DNA from 4 places in the Halomonas salsilacus genome. Region 2 is predicted to be linked to each of the others. Evidence: predicted binding sites of a transcription regulator. Region 2 holds the regulator's gene; each other region holds the start of a gene.
The links. The regulator sigma-54, encoded in region 2, starts transcription at its own class of promoters, with help from an activator protein. The targets are predictions, from matches to a motif close to TGGCACNNNNNTTGCTNT.
Positions count from the first base shown of each region.

Region 1: a site for sigma-54 is predicted at 5,698-5,715, ahead of glnA (glutamate--ammonia ligase). Genes of this name have one in related genera too.
Region 3: a site for sigma-54 is predicted at 6,060-6,077, ahead of ACR80S_RS15395 (HAD-IIB family hydrolase). Genes of this name have one in related genera too.
Region 4: a site for sigma-54 is predicted at 1,586-1,603, ahead of speB (agmatinase). Genes of this name have one in related genera too.

Region 1 is NZ_JBPKAQ010000011.1:45,419-53,065, reverse strand. It holds gene typA (translational GTPase TypA) at 1-1,401, opposite strand, end outside; gene ACR80S_RS14870 (Bug family tripartite tricarboxylate transporter substrate binding protein) at 1,613-2,581, opposite strand; gene ACR80S_RS14865 (tripartite tricarboxylate transporter permease) at 2,651-4,168, opposite strand; gene ACR80S_RS14860 (hypothetical protein) at 4,170-4,619, opposite strand; gene ACR80S_RS14855 (hypothetical protein) at 4,777-5,322, opposite strand; gene glnA (glutamate--ammonia ligase) at 5,859-7,265, shown strand; gene ACR80S_RS14845 (DUF4124 domain-containing protein) at 7,479-7,647, shown strand, end outside.
Region 2 is NZ_JBPKAQ010000004.1:153,189-160,835, forward strand. It holds gene ACR80S_RS07815 (YhdP family phospholipid transporter) at 1-204, shown strand, start outside; gene tldD (metalloprotease TldD) at 201-1,655, shown strand; gene yjgA (ribosome biogenesis factor YjgA) at 1,657-2,196, opposite strand; gene pmbA (metalloprotease PmbA) at 2,312-3,655, shown strand; gene ACR80S_RS07835 (HPr family phosphocarrier protein) at 3,665-3,934, opposite strand; gene rapZ (RNase adapter RapZ) at 3,937-4,857, opposite strand; gene ACR80S_RS07845 (PTS sugar transporter subunit IIA) at 4,904-5,368, opposite strand; gene hpf (ribosome hibernation-promoting factor, HPF/YfiA family) at 5,376-5,684, opposite strand; gene ACR80S_RS07855 (RNA polymerase factor sigma-54) at 5,867-7,282, opposite strand; gene lptB (LPS export ABC transporter ATP-binding protein) at 7,481-7,647, opposite strand, start outside.
Region 3 is NZ_JBPKAQ010000012.1:33,342-40,988, forward strand. It holds gene ACR80S_RS15370 (ABC transporter permease) at 1-830, shown strand, start outside; gene pta (phosphate acetyltransferase) at 860-3,025, opposite strand; gene ACR80S_RS15380 (acetate/propionate family kinase) at 3,022-4,209, opposite strand; gene ACR80S_RS15385 (EamA family transporter) at 4,339-5,271, shown strand; gene ACR80S_RS15390 (porin family protein) at 5,422-5,922, shown strand; gene ACR80S_RS15395 (HAD-IIB family hydrolase) at 6,120-7,055, shown strand; gene ACR80S_RS15400 (glycosyltransferase family protein) at 7,052-7,647, shown strand, end outside.
Region 4 is NZ_JBPKAQ010000013.1:11,911-19,557, forward strand. It holds gene ACR80S_RS15820 (sigma-54 interaction domain-containing protein) at 35-1,483, opposite strand; gene speB (agmatinase) at 1,641-2,591, shown strand; gene ACR80S_RS15830 (YjiH family protein) at 2,675-4,057, shown strand; gene ACR80S_RS15835 (5-guanidino-2-oxopentanoate decarboxylase) at 4,067-5,683, shown strand; gene ACR80S_RS15840 (aldehyde dehydrogenase family protein) at 5,770-7,221, shown strand; gene ACR80S_RS15845 (DUF938 domain-containing protein) at 7,218-7,647, opposite strand, start outside.

The sequences.
Region 1 (7,647 bases), on a different contig from region 2:
CTGGCCGCGAAAGCCGATCAGGCCGCGTGCCGGGATGATGAAGTCCAGGCGCACGCGACCCTTGCCGTCGGGGTTCATGTTGGAGAGCTCGCCCTTGCGGTAGCCAAGCTCCTCCATGATGGCGCCCTGGTGCTGCTCCTCGCAGTCGATGATCACTTCCTCGTACGGCTCCTGCTTCTCGCCGTCGATCTCGCGGATGATCACCTCGGGGCGGCCCACGGCCAGTTCGAAGCCTTCGCGACGCATGGTCTCGATCAGCACCGAGAGATGCAGCTCGCCGCGCCCGGAGACCTTGAACTTCTCGGGGGTCTCGCCCGGTTCGACACGCAGCGCCACGTTGTGGATCAGTTCCTGCTCCAGGCGATCCTTGATGTTGCGGCTGGTGACGAACTTGCCGTCCTTGCCCGCGAACGGAGAATCATTGACCTGGAAGGACATGGAGACAGTGGGTTCATCCACCGACAGCGGCGGCAGCGCCTCGACGGCGGCCGGGTCGCACAGGGTGTCGGAGATGGAGAGCGGATCGACGCCCGTGATGCAGACGATGTCGCCGGCGGTGGCCTCGTCGGTCTGCACGCGCTCCAGGCCCAGGTGGGTCATCACCTGGCCGACCTTGCCCTTGCGGGTGGCGCCGTCGGTGCCGATCACGGTGATCTGCTGGTTGGGCTTCACCGAGCCGCGCTTGATGCGGCCCAGGCCGATGACGCCCACGTAGCTGTTGTAGTCCAGCGCGGAGATCTGCATCTGGAAGGGGCCGTTGGCCTCGACCTCGGGCGGCTCGACGATATCGACGATGGCCTGGAACATGGGGGTCATGTCCTCGGCCATCTCCTCGGGGTCCATGCCGGCAATGCCGTTGAGGGCCGAGCAGTAGATGATCGGGAAGTCGAGCTGATCATCGCTGGCGCCGAGGTTGTCGAACAGGTCGAAGATCTGGTCGATGACCCAGTCCGGGCGCGCGCCGGGGCGGTCGATCTTGTTGACCACCACGATCGGCTTGAGACCCTGGGAGAAGGCCTTCTGGGTGACGAAGCGGGTCTGGGGCATGGGGCCGTCGACCGCATCCACCAGCAGCAGCACGCAGTCCACCATCGACATGACCCGCTCGACCTCGCCGCCGAAGTCGGCGTGCCCGGGGGTGTCCACGATGTTGATGCGGTAGTCCTGGCCCTCGGGAGACACCCAGCGGATCGCCGTGTTCTTGGCCAGGATGGTGATGCCGCGTTCCTTCTCCTGGTCACTGGAGTCCATGACGCGCTCCTGCCCCTCGGCCTTGCGGTCCAGCGTGCCGGACTGGCTGAGGAGCTTGTCGACCAGGGTGGTCTTGCCGTGGTCGACGTGGGCGATGATGGCGATGTTGCGCAGGTTACTGACGTCGGTATGGCTAGCGGTCGTGCTCATGAGGTGTGTCTCACTGATAGGTACGCACCTATGTACACGTTGTAATACGTACCCTAGGCGCGGGGCAGGGAATGTAGGGCGCGCATTGTACAGGCTCCCCCGGTTCGGTAATAGCGGATTCGCGCTATCGATGGGCTGTCAACGCGCGACGGGCGCCCCTGGGGCGCCCGTCGCGTGTCACCGGGCCCGGATGCCGGGCCGGAAGAACGGCTTACTCCTGGCCGGGCAGGCCGCCAAGCTCCTCGATCAGCGCCTTGTAGCCCTCGATCTGGTCGCTGAGCAACTGGGTCACTTCGTCCTCGGGCATCCAGGTCACCGGCATCAGGATGCGCTCCTCGGTGATCTCGATGAAGCGCGGGTCTTCGGTGGCCGCCTTGAGGGCCTCGGCCAGGCGCTCCACGTGGGCGTCCGGGGTGTTGTGCGGCACCATCCCGACGCGGATCTCGGCGGCGTTGATGTCATAGCCGGCCTCCGGCAGGGTCGGGGCGTCGGGGAAGGCCACCAGGTGATCCTCGGCCAGGCTCAGCAGCACCGGCATTTCGCCGGTCTCGGTATAGCCGGAGTGGGTGCCGCCGCTGTAGGCGAAGTCGACGTCGCCGGAGAGGATCAGCGGCGCCATGCCGGCGCCGCCGGAGGTGGGTACGATGCGCAGGTCGAGACCCTCCTGCTGGGCGATGTACTCGATGATCATGCGATCCAGCGCGGTCTGGGTGGCGTAGCTGGTGCCGGGGTTCTCCCGGGCATAGGCCACCAGCTCCTCCCAGCTGTCGCCAAACGGGCGATTCTCGCCGGTGACGATGGCCGATTGGCCCAGGGTCACGCCGGCCACGAAGCGGAAATCTTCCAGATCGTAGGTGGTCTCGGCGGAGAGCGGGCCGAAGGTGATGGTCATCGAGGTGCCGAACACGAAGGTGTAGCCCTCGTCGCGGCTGTTGGCCAGGCGGGCCAGGGCCACACCACCGCCGGCGCCGGGCTGGTTGACCACGTTGACCGGCTGGCCGAGCTCCTCGGTCATGATGTCCGCCAGCACGCGGGCCTGGATGTCGGTGCTGCCGCCGGCGCCCCAGCCGACCACCATGGTCACCGGCTTGCTCGGGAATTCATTGGCCTGGGCCATGCCGACCGAGGCGAAGGCCACGGCGGAGGCGAGGAGGGCGGTACCCAGCAGTTGGGTTTTCATGGTTGATACCTCTTGGGTTGCGTTCTTGGGTTGCATTGTGATGTCGGCCTTCACACGGCCGGCCATCGATCAGGCGATAGGGGCCTTGAGCCGCTTGCGAAGCCACTGGCGATAGGCGCTCCAGGTGAGATGGAGCACCAGCAGCACGGTGAAGATGACGAAGGTCAGGGCGATGGGGCGGTCGAGGAGGATGGCGATGTCGCCGCCGGAGAGGATCACCGACTGGCGAAGGTTCATCTCCAGCATCGGGGTGACGATGAAGGCCACCAGGAAGGTCACGAAAGAGTAGTCGAACTTCTTCAGGAAGTAGCCGAAGATCGCGAACACGAACACCGTGATCAGCCCGAAGGTGCCGTAGCCCTGGACCTGGATGCCCGCCAGGCACAGGAAGATCACTACCGGAATCACGATATGCGACGGCACGCTGGTGACCTTGGCGAAGAGCCGCAGGCCGAACCAGCCCACGGCCAGCATCAACACGCTCGCCACGATCATCCCCGAGAACAGGGTGAACAGCATTTCCGGATGGTCGCGCAGCATCAGCGGCCCCACCTGGATGCCGTGGATCATGAAAGCGCCGACCAGCAGCGCCGCCGAGACACTGCCCGGGATGCCCAGGCCGAACAGCGGGATGTAGCTGGCCGGGATTACCGCGTTGTCCGAGGCCTCGGCGGCGGCAATACCCTTGGGGTTGCCCTTGCCGAAGCTGTCCGGATCCTTGTCGGTGCGCTTGGCCAGGCCATAGGCCATGAAGGCGCCCACCGAGGGGCCAAGGCCGGGCAGGGCGCCGACGAAGGCGCCTACCCCGGTGCTCTTGAAGATGGTCGGCAGGGTGCCCTTGAACTCCTGCCAGGAGAGGTCGTCATCGGCCTCCTTGCCCAGCTTGATCACGCTGCCGCCCTTGTTGCGGCGGTACTCGTCGAGCTGCACGAACATCTCGGCCAGGGCCAGGGTGCCGATCACCAGCGGCAGGATTGGCACCCCTTCCATCAGCTCCGCATAGCCGAAGGCCAACCGCATGGTGCCGGTCTCCGGGTCCAGGCCCACGGTGCCCAGGATCACCCCCATGCCGCCGGCGGCCAGGCCCTTTAGGAAGGAGCCCCCCGCCATGCCGGCGATGAAGACCAGCGCGAAGATCAGTATGGCGGCCAGCTCATAGGGACCGAACTTGAGTGCCACCGAGGCGAAGGGAATGGCCACCGCGATCAGCAGCAGGGTGGCCAGTAGGTCGCCGATCACCGAGGCCAGCAGGCCCACCTTGAGCGCCTTGCGCGGCTTGCCCGCGTTGGCCATGGGGTAGCCGTCCAGGCAGGTCGCCGCCGAGGAGGGCTCGCCGGGAGTGTTGAGCAGGATCGCCGAGACCGCGCTGCCCGCGGCGGTGCCCTTGGAGAGTCCGATCAGGAAGGCGATTGCCGCATAGGCCGACATGTAGAAGGTCAGCGGGATGGCGATGGCGATGGCCACCGCGCGGTTCAGGCCCGGGATGACCCCGACGATATAACCCAGTAGCACCCCGCCGAGGATGACGACGATGGATTCGTAGTGAAAGGCGGCCGCGAAGGAGTTGAAGATGGCATCGACGCCCATGTCATACCACTCCTATGCGCATCAGGTGGACGGTCAGCCCATACAGAGCAGCGGTGGGGATGGTCGCGGTCAGCAGCAGCACGTGCCAGCGCCGTTCGCCGAGGATCAGCAGCAGCCCGGCGATCAGTGCCGGGGCCACCCAAGTCAGCGGCAGGCGATCGATGGCCACGATGAAGACCAGCACGTAGAGGAAGGGCCAGGTCTGGTGCCAGAGGCCGAGCAGATCGGGTCGGGCCGCGAAGGGCTCACGAGCGCGCCGCAGCGCGATGGCGCTGACCAGACTGAGCGCAAGGGCGCAGCCCAGCATTACCCAGGCGCCCAGCGTGGCCAGGGTGCGGGGGTGCATGCCGACGGCGAAACCGCGGCCGCCCCAGGTGGGAATGACCCAGGCCAGCAGGAGCAGCGACACGGCGGCAACCCCCAGGCCGGACCAGAAATTCTTGCGTCTCATTTCAGGGTTGGCGGTCATTTCTTGTTGCGCACGGCCGGGTTGTCAGTGAAGTCGTCAACCCTATCGAGAGCCCTCGGCGGGCTCAATTTCGGCCTGCGACGGGCAGTCAACGTATGCGGAATGGTTAATCGAATGGCGGACAGGGTGAGTGTCGGTGTCAGAGGCCACCTGGCTTCACCCGAGCGCCGCAGGCGTGCAGCCGCTCCAGTAGCTCGTCCAGGGCGGCGTCGTCCAGGGCGGCGTCGCAGCCCCCGATGCGCTCGAACCAGGTGCGAGACAGACACAGGCCTTCGCCATGGGGCAGCCGTCTGATCCAAGCCAGCAGGCGCTGCAACGAGCCGCGGTGCAGGGTAGGCATCAGGGCGGCATCGAACCTCCCCTTGGCAACCTCGGTGGCCAGTTGCTCCAGCGCCTCGGCGCTGGTGGCATTGCCGATACTGGGAAAGACCAGTACCTCGCCGCTGCTGCGGGCGATGGCGTCGTTGATGCGTTGCCCCAGGGGGGCGGGTGAGACGCCGAGCAGGCGCGCTCCGAAATGCTGGGCGATGCGAGGCAAGCGGGGGTCACCAGTATCGTCAATGATCCGCAGGGCGAAGGGGGTAGCGTCGGTACTTGCCAGCGGTGCGACCACGGCCAACTGCCGCGGCAGGCGGGAGCCGGCGCTGCGGGCGTCGATGAAAATGCAGCCGGTGAAATCGCTCATGCGAACTCCAGAATGGGGCCGCACCATGGGGGCACGGACCGGCTGCCAGGGTTCGCTGCCGGTGCCTAAAGGCGTCGTAAGCGAGTGTAGTCGTTGGTCAGTGTGCGTATCAAAGGGTTGTGGCGCGGTTTTTCTGGTTAGGCATTGGGTGGTTTTGCCCGTCGACTGCCCTTTGCCGGGTATGAGCAACGTCATGCGCGCTTTCGGAGTGCATTGGCGAGGCTTTGTGCACCCATATGGTGCATTTGCTGGGGCGATACGCTGGCGGAGCGTGCCATAAGGGCGTCGCTGATTCAGGCTGGTGCGCCGAATGCTCCCGTTTTATACAGTTAAACCAGTTGGTTGTTTGTTTTTTGCCGCATCGGGGTGCAGTGTTGGCATGGCGCGTGCAATGTATTAGGCAGCGCCGGAAAGAATACCGGCAGCCGTGGGCAGGTGGTCCGCGGCATGCTACAACGTCGCAGTACCTTGATTTCGCACTACCCCGAATTCGCACTATCCAAGGTTTCGAACCAAGCTCAACCCCGGAGGACACCATGTCTGCCAAGACTCTCGCCCTGATTGAAGAACATGACGTGAAGTGGGTCGATCTGCGCTTCACCGATACCCGTGGTAAGGAACAGCATGTCACCATTCCGGCCCGTGACGTGGACGAGGAGTTTTTCGAGAACGGCCAGATGTTCGATGGCTCTTCCATCTCCGGCTGGAAGGGCATCAACGAGTCCGACATGATCCTGCGTCCGGAAGACGGCACCGCCTTCCTCGATCCCTTCACCGAGGACTCCACCCTGGTGCTGCGCTGCGACATCATCGAGCCGGCCACCATGCAGGGCTACGAGCGTGATCCGCGCTCCATCGCCAAGCGCGCCGAGGCCTACCTGCAGTCCACCGGCCTGGGCGATACCGCCTTCTTCGGCCCGGAGCCCGAATTCTTCATCTTCGACGAGGTGCACTGGAAGTCCGATATCGAGGGCTCCATGTACAAGATCTCCTCGGAAGAGGGTGCCTGGTCCACCGACCGCGCCATCGAGGGCGGCAACCTGGCCCACCGTCCGCGCGTCAAGGGCGGCTACTTCCCGGTGCCCCCGGTGGACAGCTTCCACGACATCCGCGGCGCCATGTGCAACACCTTGGAGGCGATCGGCCAGACCGTGGAGGTGCACCACCATGAGGTGGCCAACGCTGGCCAGAATGAGATCGGGATCAAGTTCAATACCCTGGTCAAGAAGGCCGACGAGGTCCAGGAGATGAAGTACGTGATCCACAACGTGGCTCACGCCTACGGCAAGACCGCCACCTTCATGCCCAAGCCGCTGGTCGGCGACAACGGCAGCGGGATGCACGTGCACCAGTCGTTCTGGAAGGAGGGCAACAACCAGTTCGCGGGTGACGAGTACGCCGGTCTCTCCGAGATGGCGATCTACTACATCGGCGGCATCATCAAGCATGCCCGGGCCCTGAACGCCTTCGCCAACGCTTCCACCAACTCCTACAAGCGTCTGGTGCCTGGCTTCGAGGCGCCGGTGATGCTGGCCTACAGCGCCCGCAACCGCTCCGCCTCCATCCGTATCCCCTACACCGCCAGCCCCAAGGGCAAGCGCGTGGAGCTCCGCTTCCCGGACCCGACCGCCAACCCCTACCTGTGCTTCGCAGCGATGTTGATGGCCGGTATCGACGGCATCAAGAACAAGATCCACCCCGGCGACGCCATGGACAAGAACCTCTATGACTTGCCGCCGGAAGAAGGCAAGGCCGTGCCGACCGTGGCCCACAGCCTCGACCAGGCCCTGGAGGCGCTGGACCAGGACCGCGCCTTCCTGACCGAGGGTGGCGTGTTCACCGATGACATGATCGATGCCTACATCGAACTGAAGATGGAAGACGTGGAACGCATCCGCATGACCACTCACCCCATTGAATTCGACATGTACTACAGCTGCTAACGGCTAACGGCCGATGACGGCATCGGCCAGGCGCCAAGCGACCTGGCCGGGCACCGACGCTGCGGCGTTGATCGAAAAGGGGTTCCGCCATGGCGGAACCCCTTTATCTTGTTCACTATCCAAGGGAGCACCAACGACGGGAGTCGTGCGCCGCAGACGCAATGTGCGACTCCATCCACAGACCGCCGGGAAGGCGGCGCGCAGGGGGTATCCATGAACAAGGCCGTGATGGCACTGGTGGTGGGGCTGTCATTCAGCCTGGCCGCCCAGGCCCAGACGATCTATCGCACCACCGACGCCCAGGGCAACGTGGTCTTCACCGACAATCCGGACCGGGGCGGCGAGCAGGTGGAACTCGCGCCACTGACCGTGGTGCCCTCCA
Region 2 (7,647 bases):
CTGGACCAGCGGCTGGAGGTCACGGTACCCATAAGCCGCAATCTACCCCTGGCGGCGGTGATCGCCGGCGCGCCGGTGGTGGGCGGGGCCCTGTTCATCGCCGACCGCCTGTTCGGCGACGCCATCGACCGCGTGACCCGAATTCATTATCGCGTGCGAGGTCCCTGGACCGCGCCGCAGATCTCAGTGGAAAGTGCCGAATGACTGCATCCCGACCTAGCCTGCTCGACGAAGCCGAAAGCATCCTGCTCACCCCCGGGGGGCTGACCCTCGACGACCTGGACCTCGGCCTGGGCCACGCCCTGGGCCCCGGCATCGACTACGCCGACCTCTACTTCCAACGCAGCTGGCACGAGGGCTGGGTGCTCGAGGACGGCGAGGTGAAGGAGGCCAGCTACAACATCGACGGCGGGGTGGGCGTGCGCTCCCTTGCCGGCGAAAAGACCGGCTTCGCCTACTCCAACCAGATCACCGCCGATGCCATGGCCGAGACCGGCCGCACCGCCTCCGGCATCGTGCGCAGCGGGGCGAGCCTGGCGGTGGCGCCGCGGGTGATGGTGCAGGGCGAGGCCCACTACGGCGGGGTCGACCCGCTCACCGGACTCAGCGCAGAGGAGAAGATCGCCCTGCTCAAGGAAGCCGACCGGGTGGCCCGGGCCGCCGACCCGACGGTGAGCCAGGTCAGCGCGTCCCTCACCGGCGTGCACGAGGTGGTGCTGGTGCGCGCCAGCGACGGCACCCTGGCGGCGGACATCCGCCCGCTGGTGCGCTTCAACGTCAGCGTGATCGTGGTGAAGAACGGCCGCCGCGAGCGCGGCAGCGCTGGGGGCGGCGGCCGCTACCCCATGGCGCGGCTGCGCGACGAGGGGGTGGCCGAGCGCTTCGCGAGGGAGGCGGTGCGCCAGGCGCTGGTCAACTTGGAAGCCATCGATGCCCCGGCCGGCCAGCTGCCGGTGGTGCTGGCACCGGGTTGGCCCGGCATCCTGCTCCACGAGGCGGTGGGTCATGGCCTGGAGGGTGACTTCAACCGCAAGGGCAGCTCCGCCTTCGCCGGCCGCATGGGCCAGCGAGTCGCCGCGAAGGGCGTCACCGTGGTGGACGACGCTACCCTGGTCGACCGGCGGGGCTCCATGACAATCGACGACGAGGGCACCCCGGGGCAGTACACGCCGCTGATCGAGGACGGCATCCTCACCGGCTACATGCAGGACAAGCTCAACGCCCGGCTGATGGGCATGACCCCCACCGGCAACGCCCGGCGAGAGTCCTTCGCCCACCTGCCGATGCCGCGCATGACCAACACCGTCATGCTGGCCGGCCAGGATGATCCCGCGGATATCCTCAGGAGCGTCAAGCGCGGCCTCTATGCGGTGAGCTTCGGCGGCGGCCAGGTGGACATCACCTCGGGCAAGTTCGTCTTCTCGGCCAGTGAAGCCTACCTGGTGGAGGACGGCAGGATCACCGCCCCGGTAAAGGGCGCGACCCTGATTGGCAACGGCCCCGAGGCCATGGGCCGAGTCTCCATGATCGGTCACGACATGGAACTGGACACCGGCATCGGCGTCTGCGGCAAGGAGGGCCAGGGCGTGCCGGTGGGCGTGGGCCAGCCCACCCTCAAGCTCGATGAGCTGACGGTGGGTGGCACGGCTTCCTGAGTCACATCCTCGCGGTATCGCGGATCAGCTTGAACAGCTTGCGGGCGCTGGCAGGGGGTTTGTCCCTCTCGCGTTCGCGCTGGGCGTTGCGGATCAGCTGGCGCAGCGCCTGGCGATCGACATCGGGGTAGTCGGCGATGAAGGCCTCCACGGCCTCGTCACCCTCGTCGAGCAGGCGGTTCCGCCAGGACTCCAGGCGATGGAAGGCGTGGTCCCGGCGCAGCCGTTCGTGCTCGAGCTCGTCGTAGACGGCCTTGATCGCCTCGAGATCCTCGCGGCGCATGACCTTGCCCACGTACTGCATGTGGCGCCGGCGCCCCTCGTGGGAACGCACCCGGGCGGTCTCCTCCACCGCGGCCAGCATGTCGTCGGAGAGGGGAAAGCGGGCGCGCTCGGCGGGGGTCATGGCGATGATCGCCTCGCCCAGCGCCTGCAGGGCGTGCATCTCCCGCTTGAGCTGGGACTTGCTGGGGCGTTCGTCGTCGTCGGGCTGCTGCTGGATGAGCTGGTCGAGCAGCTCGAGGGGGGAATCCTGGGACATGCCGCATCCATGGTAGAGGCTTGAGAATTCACACAGTATACCAGCCCGCGGCGGCGGGCTTGAGCGCAACATTACGAAGAGCCGGCCCGGCGGGCCGGCAGACGAGGAGAGACCCATGACACAGGCATTCGATGCCGCCGCGCAGCAGACCCTGCTGGAGTCACGCGCCCAGATGGCCATGGAACTGGCCCGTCGGCTCGGCGCCGACGCCTGCGAGGTGGGCGCCAGCGTCGACCAGGGCGTTGGCGTGAGCGTGCGCGAGGGCGAGGTGGAGACGGTGGAGCTCTCACGGGACCAGGGCATCGCCGTGACGGTCTACGTGGGCAGGCGCAAGGGCAGCGCCTCTTCCACCGACGCCGGGGAGGCATCGATCCGGGCGGTGGTGGAGAAGGCCATCGCCATCGCTCGCCACACCGGCGAGGACCCCGCCTCGGGCCTGGCCGACGCCGACCTGATGGCCACAGAGCTGCCCGACCTCGATGTCCACCACCCCTGGGACCTGACCACCGATCAGGCCATCGAGCTGGCGCTGGCCTGCGAGTCCGCCGGTCGCCGTCGCCCGGGCATCATGAGCTCCGATGGCGCCTCTCTCTCCAGCGGCGAGGGCGTGCGCGTCTATGCCAACAGCCACGGCTTCCTTGGCAGCCAACGCGGCAGCCGCCACTCGCTCTCCTGCATGCTGATCGCCGAGGACGACACTGGCATGCAACGCGACTACGACTACACCAGCGCGCGCCACCCCCGCGACCTGCTGGCGCCCGAGCGAGTGGGCGAGAGCGCCGCCGAGCGCACCCTGCGCCGCCTGGGCGCCGGTCGCCCGGCGACGGGGCGGATGCCGGTGCTGTTCGACCCGACCCTGGCCTCGGGCCTGGTAGGCTCGCTGATGGGGGCCATCGCAGGCGGTGCCCTCTATCGCCAGTCCTCCTTCCTCTGCGACCGGCTCGGTGAGTCGCTGTTTCCCGAGTGGTTCAGCCTCCAGGAGCGGCCCATGGAGGTGGGCGCCATGGCCAGCTCGCCCTTCGACGGGGACGGCGTGCAGACCCGCGACAACGTCTTCATCGAGAACGGCCGCCTGGCCAGCTACATGCTCTCTGCCTACAGCGCCCGGCGCCTGGGCATGCAGAGCACCGCCAACGCCGGCGGCGCCCGCAACCTGAGGCTTACCGCCCCGCTGGCCACCTGCGATGAGCTGCTCGCGCGCATGGGGCGCGGTGTGCTGGTCACTGAGCTGATGGGGCAGGGGGTCAACGCCGTGACCGGGGATTATTCTCGCGGGGCGGCGGGCTTCTGGGTGGAGGACGGCAGGATCCAGCATCCGGTGGAGGAGTTCACCATCGCCGGCAACCTGGAGGCGATGTTCAAGGGGCTTTCCGGCGTGGGCAGCGATACCGACACCCGCGGCAGCATCCATACCGGCAGCTGGCTGATCGACGAGATGACGGTGGCCGGCAGCAGCTGAGCCTCGCTCTCACTCATCCTCGTGGAAGCGGGCCTCGAAGAGCGCCTGGACGGCATCGAGCGCCGCGTCGGCGTCCTCGCCCTCGGCGCTGACGGTGAGCTCGGTGCCGCAGGGGGCAGCCAGCATCAGCAGCGACATGATGTTGGCCGCGTCGCCCTCCAGGGAGCCGTTGACCACGCTGATGCGGGCCTCGAAGGGCTGGCAGCACTGCACCAGCTTGGTGGCGGCGCGGGCGTGCAGGCCGCGCCGATTGGTCAGGGTCAGCTTGCGTTGCGCCACGCTCAACGTCCTTGATGAGGTGTGACGGCAGCCGCCGGATCCGGCGGCGAGGGCAGGGAGTCGTGGATGCCCAGTTCGCGGTGGCGAAGCCGGACCAGGGGGTGGTTGCTGGCCAGGCTGGCGGCCAAGCGCTCCGCCAGGTAGACCGAGCGGTGCTGGCCGCCGGTGCAACCGATGGCCACCGTCAGGTAGCTACGGTGGCTGGCCAGGTAGGCGGGCAGCCAGCGCTCCACCCAGGCATGGATGTCGCGGCGCATCTCGTCGACCAGCGGATAGCTCTCCAGGAAGGCGATGACCTCCGGGTCGCGGCCCGTGCTGGCGCGCAGCTGCGGATCCCAGTAGGGATTGGGCAGGCAGCGGGCGTCGAACACCAGGTCGGCGTCCAGCGGGACCCCGCGCTTGAAGCCGAAGGACTCGAAGGTCAGGGTGAGCTGGTCGGGCCGGTGGCGGGCCACCTGGTCGGCGATACGGCCACGCAGCTCGTGGACCGAGAGCCGCGAGGTGTCGATGACCAGATCCGCCAGGTCGCGAATCTCCGCGAGCGCAAGCTCCTCCGAGTCGATCGCCTCGGCCAGGGTCATCTGGCTGTCCCGGGTCAGCGGATGTCGGCGGCGGGTTTCCGAGTAGCGTTCCAGCAGGATGCGGGCATCGGTGGTCAGGTAGATCACCTGGCAGTCGATGCCGCGGGCGCGCACCTCCTCGAGCAGGCTGGGGAAGCGCTGCAGGGCCTGGGGCAGGTTGCGGGCATCGATGCTGACGGCAATGGAGGAGCGCGGCGATTCCGGACCCTTGAGCTCGTCGACCAGCGAGCCGAGCAGCATGGCCGGCAGGTTGTCGATGGCGTAGTAGCCGAGGTCTTCCAGGGCCTGCAGCGCGATCGACTTGCCCGAGCCGGAACGACCGCTGATGATCACGAGCTGCATGGGGGTCTCCTGGTCGTCAATCTGGCCGGGCGGCCCGCGGGGGGATCTACCCCTGTCGTCGGATCGCCTCGATGAGTCGTTCGTGGAGCTCGCGCTGGCTTTCGCTCTTGCGCAGCCCGCTGCGGGTCTCGGCGTTGTTCATGACGCCGGCCACCTGGGCGAGCAGGGTCAGGTGAGCGTCGTCGGCCTCCTCGGGCACCAGCAGCACGAACACCAGGTCGACTGGCTCGCCGTCGATGGCGTCGAAGTCCACCGGTTCGGCCAGCTTCAGGAAGCCGGCGATAGGGGTCTTGCAGTGAGGGCTGCGGGCGTGGGGGATGGCCACCCCGTGGCCGATGCCGGTACTGCCGAGTCGCTCGCGCCCGATCAGCCGGCTGAACACCTCCTGGCTGTCGAGGCTGGGCGTATTCTGGGCGATGAAGGTGCTGAAGAACTCCAGCACCCGTTTCTTGCTGCCACCGGGAACACCAAACAAGGTGCGTTCCGGGGGCAGGATGGTTTCCAGTGACATGACAGGCTCAGCGAGCGCCGGCGCCCTGGGCGCGGGCCTGGGCCTTTTCCTTGTGCTTGACCAGCTGGCGGTCGAGCTTGTCGGCCAGGGCGTCGATGGCGGCATACATGTCGCCATCCTGGGCCTCGGCGTGCAGGTCGGCACCGGCGGCGTGCAGGGTGCAGGCGGCGTGTTGACGCTCCTTCTCCACGGACAGGGTCACTTGTACGTTGGTGATGTTGTCGTAGTGGCGCTCCACGCGTGCCAGTTTTTCGTCCACATAGCCACGCAGGGCATCGGTCAGTTCCACATGATGGCCGGTGATGTTGACTTGCATGACACGCTCCTTGCTCGTTGGTGATGGATCGATTGTAACCCTTTTTCCTGCCTTGCATACCCCTCGCCCCGCCGCCGCGTCGGCGGGGCTGATGCAGGTCATCGAAGCCGCTTGTGCGCCCTGGCGGAGGGGATGCCCATGGCTTCGCGGCCGGCTATCGAAAGCGCCACCGTGCGCCTGGGCTACCTCAGCCGCTTGCGTTCGCTGGAGGAGGGGATGCCCATGGCTTCGCGGTACTTCGCCACGGTTCGCCTGGCCACCTGGATGCCGGCCTCGTCGAGCAGGGTCACCAGCTTGCTGTCGGAGAGCGGCTTGCGCGGGGATTCCTCCTGGATCAGCTTGCGCAGGCGCGCGCGGATGGCAGTGCTGGAGTGGGCGTCGCCCTCGCCGTTGCCACCCACCTGGCTGGAGAAGAAAAACTTCAGCTCGAACACGCCCCGGGGCGTGTGGATGTATTTCTGGGTGGTGACACGGGAGATTGTCGATTCGTGCATCTCCACGACCTTTGCGATGTCGGCCAGGATCAACGGCCTCATCGCCTCCTCGCCGCGTTCCAGGAAGTCGAGCTGGCGGACCATGATCTCGCGCCCGACGCGCAGCAGGGTATCGTTGCGGCTGGAGAGGCTCTTTATCAGCCAGCGCGCCTCCAGCAGGTGGTCCTTGAGAAACTGGTTGTCCTGGCTCTTGTCGGCGCGGCGGATCAGCGAGGCATAGTCGGGCTGGATGCGCAGCCGCGGCAGGGCCTCCTGGTTGAGCTCCACGTGCCACCCGCGGCTGTCGTGGCGTGCCACCAGGTCGGGAATTACATAGTCATTCTCGACGCTTGAATAGGCGCTTCCGGGGCGCGGGTCCAGGGAGCGTACCAGGGCGATGGCCGTGTCCAGGGCGTCGTCGTCCAGGCCCAGGCGGCGCTTGAGCAGACGTCGATCGTCGCCGGCCAGGGCCTCGAGGAACTGGCGAACCAGTCGCCGCGCCTGGGGCAGCAGCGGGGTGTCGTCGGGCCGGGCGGCGAGCTGCAGCATCAGGCACTCGCGCAGGTCCCGGGCGAAGACGCCGGTGGGTTCGAACTGCTGCAGGCGCAGCAGCACCTGTTCGATCTCGGCGCTGCGCAGCCCCTCGAGCCCCTGGGTCCTGAGGCCGTCGCGGATCTCGTCCAGGGGCTGGGCCAGGTAGCCGGCGGCGTCCACGGCGTCGATCAGGCTCTCGGCGACCTGACGCTCGCGTGGGGCCAGGTCGGTCATCGCCAGCTGCCAGGTCAGGTGCCCCTGCAGGCTCTGGGGGGCCGCCTCGCGCTCGAAGTCCAGACCCTCGCTGCTGCCGGTGGGGGCGGCCAGGTCCTGGTAGGTATCCGACCAGTCGCTGTCGGTGACGAGCTCCTCGGGGATCTCGTTGGCCCAGTCGTCCTCCGGGGTCTCGCTCACCGTCTGCTCGCCGAACTCCTCCTCGAGCTCCAGCATGGGGTTGGACTCCAGCGCCTGCTGGATCTCCTGGCGCAGGTCGAGTGTGGAGAGCTGCAGCAGGGCGATGGCCTGCTGGAGTTGGGGGGTCATGGTCAGCTGGGTGCCGACGCGCAGCTGCAGGGAGGCTTTCATGGCCATCGTGATGGTCTGCCCTCGTGTGCCGGGAAGTGGCCGGAAGCCTCACCCTAGCCCGGGTGCCGCGGGCTTGCAAGTGCTTGATTTGCAAATTATGTGCCAGCCGCAATTGGCATGCCGTCATAAAATTACGACTGGCATTTCATAGGATTGTGATCGTAAGGTCCGCAGGAAAGATGCCGGTGGACAAGAGGCACGTGGTCAGAGGCGGAAATCTTGCCCCAGGTAGACATCGCGCACCCGCTGGTTGGCCAGTATCGCCTCGGCGTTCCCCTCGGCGATGATCTGGCCGTCGCCGACGATGTAGGCGGTGTCGCAGATGTCGAGGGTCTCGCGGACGTTGTGATCGGTGATCAGCACGCCGATGC
Region 3 (7,647 bases), on a different contig from region 2:
TGGCACTGCCCCCCTACGCCTCACCGGTGGAGAAGCTCTGGTTCTGGACGTTCCGGATGTTCTGCGGCCTGGTGCTGCTGTTCCTGATCACCCCGGTGCTGGTGATCATCCCGCTCTCGTTCAGCAGCGGCTCCTTCCTGACCTACCCGCTGCCGGGCTTCTCGCTACGCTGGTACGAGGCGATCTTCGATACCTCCGGCCCCTGGCTCGCGGCGCTGAAGAACAGCCTGATCGTCGCGCCGCTGGCGACCCTGCTGGCCATGGGGCTGGGCACCCTGGCCGCGGTGGGCCTCAACCGGGCGGACTTTCCCGGCAAGGGGCTGATCCTGGCGCTGCTGATCTCGCCGATGGTGGTGCCCCTGGTGATCGTCGCCGTGGGCATGTACTTCTTCTTCGCCCAGGTGGGGCTGCTCAACTCCTACACCGGCCTGGTGCTGGCCCACACCGTGCTCGGCGTGCCCTTCGTGGTGATCACCGTGAACGCCACCCTTCAGGGCTTCGACTTCAACCAGGTGCGCGCCGGGGCCAGCCTGGGGGCGAGCCCGCTCCGGGTCTTCTTTACCGTGGTGCTGCCGCAGATCCTGCCCGGGGTGATCTCCGGCGGGCTCTTCGCCTTCGCCACCTCTTTCGACGAGGTGGTGGTGGCGCTGTTCATCGCCAGCCCCACCGAGCGCACCCTGCCGATCCAGATGTTCTCCGGCATTCGCGAGAACATCAGCCCGGCCATCGCCGCCATGGCCACCATCCTGATCCTGCTCTCGACCCTGCTGCTGGTGACCATGGAACTGCTGCGCCGGCGCAGCGAGCGGCTCAAGGGCAGCGTGGAGTAGACCGCCCCCCCCTGGGAAGGGCCGCCGCCTCAGCCGCGCTGGGCGGCCTGGATGGCGGTCAGGGCGATGGTGTAGACGATGTCGTCCACCAGGGCGCCGCGGGAGAGGTCGTTCACCGGCTTGTTGAGGCCCTGCAGCATGGGGCCGACGCTGACCACCCGGGCGCTGCGCTGCACCGCCTTGTAGGTGGTATTGCCGGTGTTGAGGTCGGGGAAGACGAACACCGTGGCGCGCCCGGCTACCGGGGAATCCGGCGCCTTCTGGCGGCCGACGCTCTCGATGGCCGCGGCGTCGTACTGCAGCGGGCCGTCGATCAGCAGGTCCGGGGCCTGCTCCCGGGCCAGCTGGGTGGCCTGGCGCACCTTCTCCACGTCGGCGCCGGAGCCGGACTCGCCGGTGGAGTAGCTGATCATCGCCACCCGCGGCTCGATGCCGAAGGCCTGGGCGGAACGGGCGCTCTGCAGGGCGATCTCGGCCAGGGCCTCGGCGTCCGGGTCGGGATTCACCGCGCAGTCGCCGTAGACCACCACCTGCTCGGGCAGCAGCATGAAGAAGATCGACGACACCTGCTGGTAGCCCGGCGCGGTCTTGATCAACTGGAAGGCCGGGCGCACGGTGTTGGCAGTGGTGTGGATGGCGCCAGAGACCAGACCGTCCACCTCGTCGAGCTGCAGCATCATAGTGCCGAGCACCACGTTATCCTGGAGCTGGGCCTCGGCGGTGAGCGTGTTCACCTTGCCGCTGCGCCGTGCCACCATGGCCTCCACGTAGCGTTCGCGGATGCTGTCCGGGTCGATGATCTCGAGCCCCTCGGGCAACTCGATGCCGCGCTGGCGGGCCACCTCCTCGATCTCCTCGCGCTTGCCGAGCAGCGCGCAGCGGGCCAGCCCGCGGCGCTGGCAGATGGCGGCGGCCTCCAAGGTGCGCGGCTCGCTGCCCTCGGGCAGGATGATGCGCTTGTCGGCCTGCTGGGCCAGCTTGACCAGCTGGTGACGGAAGGCCGAGGGGGAGAGGCGGCGGGTATAGCCACGGCTCAAGTGTTCCTTGAGCCACTCCAGGTCGATGTGGGCGGCCACGAAGTTCGCGACTCGCTCGGCCCGCTCGAAGTCATCGATGGGGATGTCGTTGCCCATCTGGCCGAGGTTCCTGGCGGTGGTGAAGCTGTCGGTGTCGACGCTGATTACCGGCAGGCCGGTCTTCAGTGCCGGACGACACATCTCGATCATGTTGTCGCCGGGAAGGAACCCGTTGGTGAGCAGTATGCCGGCCAGGGGCACGCCGTTCATGGTGGCCAGCGCCGAGGCCAGCACTACGTCGTCTCGGTCCCCGGAGGCCACCACCAGGGTGCCGGGCTTGAAGATGTGCAGTGCATTGGCGGCGCTGCGCGCGCACAGGCTGGTAGCGAGCACCCGTCGCTCGGGCTCTCCCTCGTTGAGGAAGATGGCTTTCAGGGAGCGGGCCACGTCCAGCACCCGCGGGGCGGAGAGGGCGGGGGCGAAGGGCACCATGCCGATCAGGTGGAAGCGCTCGGTGGCCAGTGCGGGGGAGTGGAGACGCAGCTCGGCGAGCAGCGCCTCCTCCAGGGCCGGGGCGGCAGTGCCGGGAGCCAGGCCGCTGGGGTCCTCGCCGCCGGGCATGTTGTGCATGCGCATGAGGATACAGCCCAGGGTGCGGGCCGAGCTGACCCCGCCGAAGGCGCGGGCATGCATGTCGAGCTGTTCGGCCAGCGCCTGAGGCTCGGCCAGGTCGCCGCTGCCCACCAGGATGATCCGCGCATTGAGCGCATCGGCCAGCTGGGCATTCACCTGGGCGGCGTAGCTGGCGTGGCGCGTCGGTACCAGGCCCTCCATCACCAGCAGATCGGGCGCCCCGTCGCGGAAGGCCTCCAGGGCGATTTCCTGGAGTCCCACCACCTGCTCCATCAGCACGTCGAGGCGATCCTGGCGCAGCAGTCGCTCCATCTCGGCCTGGGCGATCGGCGCGGGGGGGCGCAGCCCCAGGGTGCTGTTGACCAAGGCGCAGGAGCGATCCGGTCCCGGGCCGTTGAGCTCGTCCTGGCGCAGCGGCTTGAGGAAGCCGGCCTTGAGGCCGATAGTGTCCAGCGCCTGAATCAGGCCGAGGCAGGCCGAGGTGAGGCCGGCCCCCTCGCCGGTGGGCACGAGCAGGATGGCCTGGGGAGCGGGGCGCGGTGTCATCGGGGGGTGTCTCCCAACAGCTGGCGGGTCTCGTCGGCGATGCGGCCCTCTTCGTCGGTGGGGATCACCCACAGAGCGGGCCGGTTCGGGGTCAGGGTGTCAATGCGGCCCTCGCGGCCGCGGACCGTGGCGAGGTTGGCCTCGGGATTCAGCGCGAGGCCGAAATGGGGCAGCAGATCGATCACCTGCTGTCGCACTCGCGGCGAGTTCTCGCCGATGCCGCCGGTGAAGAGGATGCCGTCCAGGCGGGGCAGGGCGCAGGAGAGTGCAGCCAGAGACTTGGCGATACGGTAGCAGAACACCTCGATGGCCAGGGCGGCGCCGGCGTGGCCCTCCGCGGCGGCGGCCTCCAGTTCGCGCATGTCGTTGGTGAGGCCGGAGAGGCCCAAGAGGCCGCTCTCGCGGTTGAGCACGCGGTCGATCTCCTCGATCGACCAGCCCAGCTGGCGCACCAGATGGACGTGCAGGCCGGGGTCGACGTCGCCGCTGCGGGTGCCCATCGCCAGGCCCTCCAGTGGGGTCAGGCCCATGCTGGTATCGAGGCTCTTGCCCTGCCAGACGGCGGTGATGGAACAGCCGTTGCCCAGGTGGGCGGTCAGCCAGCCGCCGCCCGGCAGGCCGCTAAGGGCGTTGGCGCGGGCACTCACGCAGGCATGGCTGGTGCCGTGGAAGCCGTAGCGGCGGATGCCGTGGTCGCGGTAGAGCGCCTCGGGCAGGGCGTAGCGGTAGGCCCGCGGCGGCAGGCTCTGGTGGAAGGCGGTGTCGAAGACCGCCACCTGGGGCAGATCCGGAAACAGTGATCGAGTAGCGGCGACGCCCAGCAGGTTGGCCGGGTTGTGCAGCGGGGCCAGGGCGGCGGTCTGCTCGATGGCGGCCACCACCTCGTCGTCGATCCGCGTGGCACGCGTGAAGCGCTCGCCGCCATGCACGATGCGGTGCCCCACGGCGAAGGGCTGCCGTCCCTCGAGCCCCTCAAGAATCGCCTCGAGAGCCTGGACATGGCCGGCGCCACCCAGGGGGCGGGTGAAGGCATCCCCGCTGCCGTCGACGCCCTTCAGGCGGGCATCGCCGCTGCCCAGCCGTTCGACCAGGCCCGTCAGGCGCGGCTGATCGGCCGTTGCCGGCACCAGCGCATATTTGATGGAGGAGGAACCGCAGTTGATCACCAGCACCGGATCGTTCATCGACGCCCCTTGAGGGATAACATGTTGACTTTAGTCTAACATGAGGCCGCCGTCGGTCGTCTCCTCGACCGATCGACGGCCATCATGCTGCGCTGCATCTAACCCTACACTCTGCACGGAAGACATGACATGTCGACCCCTTCCGCCGAATTCACGGCGCCTGCTCCCTTCCCACGGCCGCTGGCCCTGGCGCTGATGTGTGGCCTCGCCACCCTGTTTGCCGCCAACCACGTGTCCGCCCGAGTCGCCTTCGATGCGGGTGCGGGCCTGCTTCTGGCGATCGTACTGCGCTCCGGGGTGGCCACCCTGGCGCTGGCGGCGCTGGTGGTCTTCCAGCGCAAGTCGCTGCGTATGCCCGCCGGAACCGGCCGCTGGCAGCTTACGGTGGGACTGCTGGTAGCAGTGCAGAGCCTGTGCCTCTATTCGGCGGTGGCGCGCATCCCGGTGGTGGTGGCGCTGCTGCTGATGAACACCCTGCCGATCCAGCTGGCGCTGCTCTCCTGGGCGCTGGGGGGCTCGCGGCCCACTGCCCGTGCGGCGCTGGTCATGGGTGTCATCCTGGTGGGCCTGGTGGTGGTGCTCGACGTGCCGGCCTGGCTGAACGACCCCGAGGCCATGGGGCCGGGCTGGCCGGCCGGAGTAGCGTTCGGCCTGGCCGCCGCCACGGCATTCGCCGGCGCCCTGTGGATCACCGAGCATCGTCTCGCCGCACTGGGCAGCACCCTGCGCAGCCTGCTGACCATGCTCACCGTGCTGGTGGCCATGATCATCGCCGGCGGCCTGGGGCTGGTGCCGGGCGGCATGGCCCTACCCCAGTCGCTGCCCGGCTGGGCGGGGCTCGTCCTGCTGGCGCTGTGCTATGCGGTGGCCTTCTCGACGCTGTTCATCTGCGTGCCGCGCCTGGACATGGCGCGCAACGCCCCGGCCATGAACATGGAGCCGGTGGCGGCGCTGATACTGGGTTACCTGGTGCTGGGCCAGACGCTCTCGCCGGTGCAACTGGCGGGCGGTGCCATCGTGCTGGCGGGGATCCTGTTCCTGGGGCTGTCGAAGCGGGCCTGATGCTCAAGGGGCGAAGCCTCCGATGGTCGCAGCGTCGTCACTCGGCGACTCGGCTTGGCGTGCATTTGCACATTCTCGCCTTGAACCTTTCGGGCGGCGGGACCAGACTGGAGGCGTTATAAAACAGTGTTCTTTAATAAGGAGGACGCCATGAAACGCTTCATTCTCGTCGCTGCGACTGCCGCCCTGTTTGCCGCCGGTGCGGTCACCAGCGCACAGGCCCAGCAGACCTTCTATCCCCAGCCCTACATTGGCGGTGATGCCACCTTCTGGAACCTCGACCGGGACAACCGGCCGGACCGCGACAGCGTCGGCCTGCGCCTCAACGGCGGCATGAAGTTCAACGACTACTTCGCCGTGGAGGGCCACCTGGCCGGTGGCGGTTCCGACGGTCCCGTCGAGCTGGACTACTTGATCGGCGCCTACGCCAAGGGCATCCTGCCGGTGGCCCCGGAGTTTCGCCTCTACGGCCTGGCCGGCTTCACCGAGGTGGACTACGACATCGACCGCGAGAGCGGCTTCTCCTACGGGGCCGGCGCCGAGTTCGATGTGGCCCCCAACCTGGCGGTGGGCGCAGACTACATGCGGTATCTCGACAAGTCCGACACCACCTTCGACGCGGCCAGCGTCGGCGTGCGCTACCGCTTCTGACGCACGACGTCGACTCGCTGTTTCAGGCGCCCCGCGGCCTCCCGCCGTGGGGCGCCTGCGTTTTCGCGGTGCATGGCGATGCACTTGCATGGTGCAAAACGGTCCCTTTGGCGCCGTAAGCCGCCATCCGTGCGGTCTGGCACGCCCTGTGCAAGGGCTTGGGCAAGAGAGACCTGACTGTCTGCCCGGGAGCTGCCATGACCGATTCACCTGGAACTTTATCTGAAAAGGCGCCGGATACCGGCCTCGATGCCGCCCTGACGCCGCGGCTGTTGTTCACCGACCTGGACGGCTCGCTGCTCGACCACCACAGCTACGACTGGAGTCCTGCCGGGCCCTGGCTGACCCGTCTCAGGCAGCTGGGCGTGCCGGTGATCCCGGTGACCAGCAAGACCCGCAGCGAGATCTTGCCGCTGCGCCATGAGCTGGGCCTGACCGACACCCCCTTCATCGCCGAGAACGGCGCCGTGGCGGGCCTGCCGCCGGCCTGGTGCCACGCGCGCATCGACCGCCTCGGCCCCGACGGCCTGGCGATTCGCACCCTGGGCGTGGACATCGGCTTCGTGCGCAAGCGCCTCACGGTATGGCGCGAGCGCCTCGGGGTGCGCTTCACCACCATGAGCGAGATGGCCCTCGATGAGCTCGTGGATTTCACCGGCCTTTCCGAGCCCGAGGCTCGACTGGCGCGCATGCGCGAGGGCAGCGAACCGCTGATCTGGGAGGACGACGAGGCGCGTCTCGAGGGCTTCCGCGAGGGGCTCACCGGCGACGGCCTGCAGCTGGTGCGCGGCGGGCGCTTCTGGCACGCCACCGGCACCTCCCACAAGGGCAGTGCGGTGAACTGGCTGATCTCCCGCTGTGAGGCGCTGCGCGGCCGCCGGCCGCTCACCCTGGCGCTGGGCGACGGCCCCAACGACATCGCCATGCTGGAGGCGGTGGACCAGGCGGTGGTGATCCGCGGCTGCCACGGCCTCGCGGTGGAGCCCGCCCAGCCGGCGCTCTACCGCAGCGAGGCCACGGGACCCACCGGCTGGGCCGAGGGGGTGGCCTACTGGTGGGGGCGAGCCGACCGCCGGGTGATGCCGGCGGGGCTTCGTTCGCGGGGTGACTCTCAGAAGGAGGCCGTGGCATGAGCGACTTCCACCAGAACGGCATCATCACCGACTTTCACAACCTGACCCGCCGGCCGGTGGCGGCCCTGGAGGCGGAGCTCTGCGAGTTCGGCCGTCGTCGGCCCATGAGCCTGATCCTGCCCTCGCTCTACACGGAGCTCGAGGGGCCGGCGCTTTCGCATATCGTCGAGGCGTTGGCCGAGGTGCCCTACCTGGCTGAGGTGGTGATCGGGCTCGACCGGGCCGACCGCGCCCAGTTCCTGCATGCCCGCCAGTTCTTCTCGCGCCTGCCCCAGCGTCACCGCATCCTGTGGAACGACGGGCCGCGGCTGCGTGCGCTGGATGCCGAGCTTGAGGGCCAGGACCTCTCCCCGCGGGAGCCCGGCAAGGGGCGCAACGTCTGGTTTTGCGCCGGCTTCGTGCAGGCCGCGGCCCGCGGGGCGGTGGTGGGGCTGCACGACTGCGACATCCTCACCTACGACCGGGGCATGCTGGCGCGGCTCTTCTATCCGGTGGCCCACCCCCACTTCAACTACGAGTTCTGCAAGGGCTACTACCCGCGCATCGCCGAGGGCAAGCTCAACGGCCGGGTGTCGCGGCTGATGGTCACGCC
Region 4 (7,647 bases), on a different contig from region 2:
AGCCTGACCGCTGGCCCCCGCGGTCAGGCTTCGTCTAACTGGATTTATTGATGACCAGGCCATGTCGCCGAAGCTTGCGCACCACGCTCGGCTGGCTGATGCCGAGTCGTTCGGCGATGGCATAGGTGCTGGACATCCTTTGACAAAGATCGTCCAGCACCCCCCGCTCGACCCGGCCGAGATAGTCGGGCAGTGTCTCCCGATGTCCCAGCATGAAAGATGAGGACTCCGACCAGTCGGCCTCACCGTCTTCCACTTGCACCAACCGATGATCTGCATGCGAGGCCGGGGCATCGATCAGATCGCCGACCGATGAGAGCCAGGCCCTCTCGAGCCAATTCTCCAGCTCCCGGACGTTGCCGGGCCAGTCACGGCTCATCAGCTCCGACCAGACACTGGAGTGCAGCAGTTTCTTGCGCCCGTAACGGCAGTTGAGCTCGTCCAGGCACTGCTCCACCAGCCCCGGAATATCCTCGCGGCGGTCGCGCAGCGGCGGAAGGGTCACGGGGATCACGTTGACTCGGTAGTAGAGGTCCAGCCGGAAGGTTCCCTCTTCGACCTTTTCGGCCAACGCCTTGTTGGTGGCGACCACCAGCCTGAAATCCACGCGGCGTGATCGAGTATCGCCCAGACGAGTCAAGGTGCCATCCTGGATCACCTTGAGCAGCTTGGTCTGCATGGTCATCGGCAGTTCGCCGATCTCGTCCAGAAAGAGCGTGCCTCCCTCGGCCTGTTCGAGCAGCCCCGCCTTGCCCTGTCGCGCTGCGCCGCTGAAGGCCCCTGGCTGATAGCCGAACATCTCCGACTCGAACAGGTTGTCAGGAATCGCCCCACAGTTGACCTCGACGAAGGGCCCCTCGCTGCGACGGCTCCAGCGATGAAGCTGACGCGCGAAAGCCGTCTTGCCAACCCCGGATTCGCCCAGCATCAATACCGTGGCGTCCGCCGGCGCCACCCGCTTCAGCAGTAGCGCCACCTCACGCATCACCCGGCTTCGCACCTGCAGCGTATCCAGATCCGCTTCCAGGTCGCCATCTTCCGAGGGTCCCACATGGCTGCGTTTCAGGTGCTCGCTGAAACGACGCTGCAGGAGGGCATACTCGTCCTGCAGCAACTGCAGGTCAGTGAGGTCACGTGACCGGCTCACGATGCGTTCTATACGGCCATTGACCTCGACCGGGTGAGCTTCGGCAATGACCCGGCGACCCGTCCCGGTCACCTGCATCAGCTGAGCAGGCCGCCCGGTTCGCAGCACCTCGAGGCTGATCGATGGCTTGAGAACCCCCTGCGCTTCCAGTTCCTGCACCGTGGCGGCCTTTAGGGCCTCTCGCGACATGCCGTAGACGGCGGCAGCACCCGGACTGACATCCAGTACCCGGCCCGTGCCATCGACGATGAAAAAGTGGTCGTTGGCGGTAAGTACGATGGTTTCCAGCACCCGGCTGTCGATATGCATGGTGTCGAGCCTGTATCGGCGATTCATTGATGAATCAATGATACACAACTGCATCATTATTATCCCGGGAGTGATCCAGAAATGGATCACCTCGAACGCAATTCTTGGCAAAATCAACAGTCTGATACCTGGCACGATTCCTGCTTAATCTCAAATGACCAACCCGTCACCTGCAGGAGAGACCATGAGCACCTTCAACCAGCCCCTGGGGGGCAATGAAATGCCGCGCTTCGGTGGCCCCGCCACCATGATGCGCCTTCCCACCCAGGAGAGTGCCGCGGGCCTGGATGCTGCCTTCATCGGCGTCCCACTGGACATCGCCACGTCCAACAGGCCCGGTACGCGCCTCGGTCCCCGGCAGATCCGAGATGAATCGCGCATGCTGCGCCCCTACAACATGGCCACCCGCGCCGCCCCCTTCGACAGCCTGCAGGTGGCCGACATCGGCGATGTGCCGATCAACACCTTCCACCTTCCCAAGACGGTGGACATCATCACCGCCTTCTACGATGAGGTGTTACAACATGACTGCGCCCCGCTGACTCTCGGGGGCGACCATGTCATCACCCTGCCGATCCTGCGAGCCATCGCCAGGAAGCATGGCCCGGTCGGGCTTATCCACATCGACGCCCATGCCGATGTCAACGATCACATGTTCGGGGAACCCATCGCCCACGGCACCCCCTTCCGGCGAGCCCAGGAAGAGGGGCTGCTGGCCCATGGCAAGGTGGTTCAGATCGGCCTGCGCGGCACCGGCTACGCCGCCGAGGATTTCGACTGGTGTCGCAAGCAGGGCTTCCGCGTGGTCACCGCGGAGGAGTGCTGGTATCGCTCACTCGAACCGCTGATGGTCGAAGTGCGCGAGCAGATGGGCGACATCCCGGTCTACATCTCCTTCGACATCGATGGCCTGGACCCCTCGGTGGCACCGGGCACCGGCACCGTGGAAATGGGAGGCCTGACCGCCAGCCAGGGTCTCGAGATCCTGCGCGGCTCGGCGGGCCTTAACATAATCGGCGGTGACCTGGTCGAGGTCTCGCCCCCCTACGACACCAGCGGCAACACCGCGTTGATGGGCGCCACCCTGCTCTACGAGATGCTCTGCGTGCTACCCGGCGTCAAGCGCCGCGACTAATCACATCACGACTCTTCACGAGCCTTTGTCCGGGCTCGACAACGACACGATGCCACTCACAACAATCCGTGGGGTTATCCATAATGTCCTCTCTCGAATCCACCGGCAGCGACGCTGCCACCGGCGGCACCTTCAAGCGCCGGGACCTGCTCAAGTTCCTGATTCCCTCATTGATCGGGATGAGCCTGTTCCTCGTCCCCTTCAAGGTCGGAGATACCATCAACATCGGCATGGGGCTGATGGCCGATGGCCTGAAAGCCCTGCTAGGCGACGCCCTGCCTGCCATCGCGGTGATCGTGCTGTGTGTGTCTGTTGCGGCAACGCTGCTGGTCAAGGTCGCCAAACCAGGCTGGGCGGAGAAGGGCGTGATCCACGACATGTTCCATGTCGGCCCCGTCTGGTTCGGCATGCGCATTCTGGGTGCCGCCTTTGCGCTGATGACCTTCTTCCAGTTCGGCCCCGAGTTCGTCACCGCCCCCTTTACCGGCGGCGTGATGCTCAATGATTTGGCCCCCGTCCTGCTCACCTTCTTTTTCTTCGCCGCCCTGCTGCTCCCCTTTCTGGTCGAATTCGGCTTCATGGAGTTTATCGGCAGCCTGGTACGCAAGCCCTTTCGGATCATCTTCCGGCTACCGGGCCGCAGCGCCATCGATGCCACCGCCTCGTGGATGGGGTCCGGCACGGTCGGGGTGCTGATCACCACCCAGCAGTACGAGAAGGGCTTCTACAACCGTCGCGAAGCCTCGGTGATCGCCACCAACTTCTCGGTCGTCTCCATCGCCTTCGCCCTGCTGATCACCAGCTTCGTTGAGCTGAACCATATGTTCGTTCAATTCTACCTCACCGTGGTGGTCGCCGGCCTGATCGCCGCCGTCATCGTGCCCAGGCTGCCCCCGCTGTCGCGCAAACCCGACACCTACTACGAACCGGTGGGCTGCCAGTTGGCAGAAAAGCGCACGGAGAACATCGGCCTGTTTCGCTACAGCCTGCTGCAGGCAGTACGGCGTGCCGAGAAGGCGCCCGGCCCCCGCGAGATGATGCGCATCGCACTCTTCAACGTCGCCGACATCTTCCTGGCACTGCTGCCACTGGTCTTCGCCATTGGCACCGTGGCGCTGATCCTGGCCGAATTCACTCCCCTCTTTACCTGGCTTTCCTACCCCATGGTGCCCGTGCTGGAACTGCTGGGCGTACCCGAGGCAGAGGCCGCCGCCCCGGCGACGCTGGTGGGTTTCGCCGATATGTTCCTGCCCGCCGTCCTGGCCAGCAACATCGAGAGTGAACTGACCCGATTCGTGATCGCCTGCCTGTCCCTGACCCAACTGATCTACATGTCGGAGATCGGGGCACTGCTGATGAAGTCGAAGATCCCGCTCAAGCTCTGGGAACTGGCGGCCATCTTCCTGCTGCGCACGGCCATCACCCTGCCGATCATTACCTTCATGGCCCATACGTTCTTCTTCTGAGGTATCACCATGGCAACCCAGAGCATGACCTGCGCCGACCTGCTGCTGCACCTGCTGCGCGACACCTATGGCGTTGACAGCGTGTTCGGTATCCCCGGGGTGCATACCGTGGAGCTCTATCGCGGCCTGACCGGAAGCGGCATCCAGCACGTGTCTCCGCGCCACGAGCAGGGCGCCGGTTTCATGGCCGACGGCTATGCCCGGGCCACCGGCAAGCCCGGCGTCTGCCTGATCATCACCGGCCCCGGCATGACCAACATCGCCACCGCCATGGGTCAGGCGCTGGCCGACTCCATCCCCATGCTGGTGATCTCGAGCGTCAATCGTCGAGACACCCTGGGTCGCGGCCAGGGCCGGCTCCACGAGCTGGCGAGTCAGCAACAGCTGATGAGTGGGGTCTCACGCTTCAGCCATACCCTTCTCGACCCGAGCGCGCTGCCTGAGGTACTGGCGCGTGCCTTTGCGGTATTTCACGGCGAGCGGCCGGGGCCCGTGCACATCGAGATTCCCATCGATCTGTTCGCCGCCCCCGTCGCGGCCCCGATGCCGAGCACACCGCCACGCCTGTTCCGGGCCAGCCCCGATCCTCAGGGAGTATCGCTCGCCGCCGAATGGCTGCGCCAAGCCGAGTGTCCCCTGGTGCTGCTGGGCGGCGGTTGCGCGGACGCACCCACCTTGGCCAGGAGTCTCGTCGAGCACCTCGATGCCCCGACGGTGACCACGATCAACGCCAAGGGAGTACTGGGTCGCGACCACCCGCTCGATCTCGGCGCCAATGCCGCCCTGCCTACCGTGAGGCGGCTGGCAGCCGAGGCCGATGTGATCCTCGCCGTGGGCACCGAGCTCGGTGAGACCGACTACGACGTCGTGTTCGATGACGGCTTCACCCTGAACGGCAAACTGATCCGTATCGACATCGATGCTCAGCAGCTGGTGCGCAACCAGTCCCTGGCACTGGGACTGGTGAGTGACGCCGGGCGCAGCCTGGCATGCCTGCTCGAGCATTTCCCAGACCCCATCACCAGGGGCGGCGCCGAACGCACATCGCAGGTCCTGACCGAGCTGGGCCTCCACCGCGATCCCGCTTTCACCCCCTTCGTGCCCCTCTACGGCGTGCTGCGTGAGGCGCTGCCAGAGGCGATCCTGGTCGGTGATTCCACCGCGCCGGTCTACGCCGGCAACCACCTGGTGACTCAGCCCGAACCCCGACGCTACTTCAATGCCTCTACCGGCTACGGGACCCTCGGTTACGGGTTGCCGGCGGCAATGGGCGCACAACTCGGAAGACCCGACCTGCCGGTGGTGGCCCTGGTCGGCGATGGGGGCATCATGTTCACTCTATCCGAGCTTGCCACCGCCGTGGAGGCTCGCTTGCCGGTGGTGATCCTCCTCTGGCACAACGCCGGGTACGAGGAGATCCGTCGCTTCATGGACGCCGAGGGTGTCGAACGACTCGGCGTGGATATCCAGGCCCCGGACTTTCTCACCGTGGCTGCCGGATTCGGCTGCCTGGCCACCCGTGTCGGAACGCCCGCCGACCTGGCCCTCGCCCTTCAGCGGCGACCGCTGGATGGCCCCATCCTGATCGAGATCAATGCCGACGCCTGGCAGCAGGCCCTGGCATAGCAATATCAACCTAGCCCCCGACGCCACTCCCAGCCGGACATGAAGGCAAGCACGCCTCCCCCGCACCGATCAACGAGAGAGTTCACATGCATCGACTCGAGCAGCAATTCATCGACAACCAGTGGGTGCGGTCTCGAGGCGCCCGATACCTGCCGGTGATGAACCCCTACCGGGAGGAGGTACTCGCCGAGGTGACCGCCGGCGCGCCCCAGGACGTGGATGACGCCGTGAAAACCGCACAGCGCGCCCTGCCGGCCTGGCGCTCGCTCGGCGGTGCCAAGCGAGCCACCTATCTCGAGGGTTTCGCCGCCGCCTTGACTCGCCGACGCGAGGCCCTGGTTCGCCTCTCGTCCACCAACAACGGCAAGGTACTCGCTGAGGCCGCTATCGACCTCGACGATGCCATCGCCTGCTACCGCTATTATGCCGACCAGGCGCGGCGTCTGGATGAACGCCAGGGGGCAGCGGTGTCCGTCGAGATGGCCAACGTCGAGGCGCGGTGCTACCACGACCCGGTGGGCGTCGTCGGCCTGATCACCCCCTGGAATTTCCCGTTGGTGACCAGCGCCTGGAAGCTTGCGCCTGCGCTGGCGGCGGGCTGCACCGCGGTGCTGAAACCGTCCGAGGTGACCCCACTGCCCGAGCAGGCGCTGGCCGAGATCGCCCTGGAGATCGGCCTGCCCAGCGGTGTCCTCAATCTGTTGAACGGCGATGGCGAAGGCATCGGGGCGCCCTTGAGCCGGCATGCCGGGATCGACAAGGTCTCCTTTACCGGCAGCAACCGGGTGGGCGAAGCGGTGATGGCCGCCGCCGCCGAGCGGACGGTCGGCGTCTCACTGGAATTGGGCGGCAAGTCGCCGATCCTGGTCATGGAGGATGCCGATCCAGAACAGGCCGCCGATTGGGTGATGGCAGGCATCTATTTCAATGCGGGGCAGATCTGTTCAGCCACCTCGCGGTTGCTGGTCCACGAGGCGGTTGCCGATTCTCTATATGCGGCTTTGGAAATGCGCATAGATGCCCTCGTTCTGGGAAATCCGCTGGCAGAACAGACCGACATGGGACCGCTGGCCAATGCACGCCAGCGCGAAACGGTGAACGGGTATCTGGCCACGGCCGAGCAGGAGGGATTGCGGGTGGTACGAGACGGCCGCCATCGCCAACTGCCTCCCCGCGGCTACTTCGTCGCCCCCACCCTCTATCGTGACGTCCCCCTGACGAGCCGCCTATGGAAGGAAGAGATCTTTGGACCGGTGCTGTGCGGGCATAGCGTGGCGAATGAGCAGGAGGCCATCGCACTGGCCAACGACAGTGATTTCGGGCTGGCCGCCACGGTCATCAGTGGCGACGGTGACCGGGCCCGGCGCATCGGGCGTGAACTCAGGGCCGGGAGCATCTGGTTCAACACTGAGCAACTGGTGCTACCGGAAACCGGCTGGGGGGGATTCAAGCGCAGCGGTATCGGCCGTGAGCTGGGCCCCTGGGGCCTCGCCAGCTACCTGGAGGTCAAGCACGTGGTTGGCCCTGCACACGACTAGTCGGACTGGCGACGCAGTATCAGGATGAGGTTGTTGGCGGGCATGGGGACTACCCGCGCGAGGAGGAAGGCGTATCGCTGTGCTTCCTCCTCGACCTCAGCCAGGTCGCGGATGCCCCATTGGGGGTCCCGTCGCCTCAGGTCGGCGTCGAAGGCCGCGTTGCTGGCCGCCGTATGGCACCCCTCCCGCCGAAACGGGCCGTACAGCACTACCACGCCTTCCGGCCCCAGGCAGCCTGCCGCCCCCGCCATCAGCGCCTCGCTGGCCGTCCAGGGTGAGATATGCAGCAGGTTGATGGCCACCACGGCGTCGAATCGCTCCGCTGGCCACTCGCCGGTCACGTCAAGCCGCAGCGGCTTACGCAGGTTGTCCAGGCGCACGGCCTCGCTCCAGGCGGTGATGGAGGCCAGCGCACGGGAATGGGGG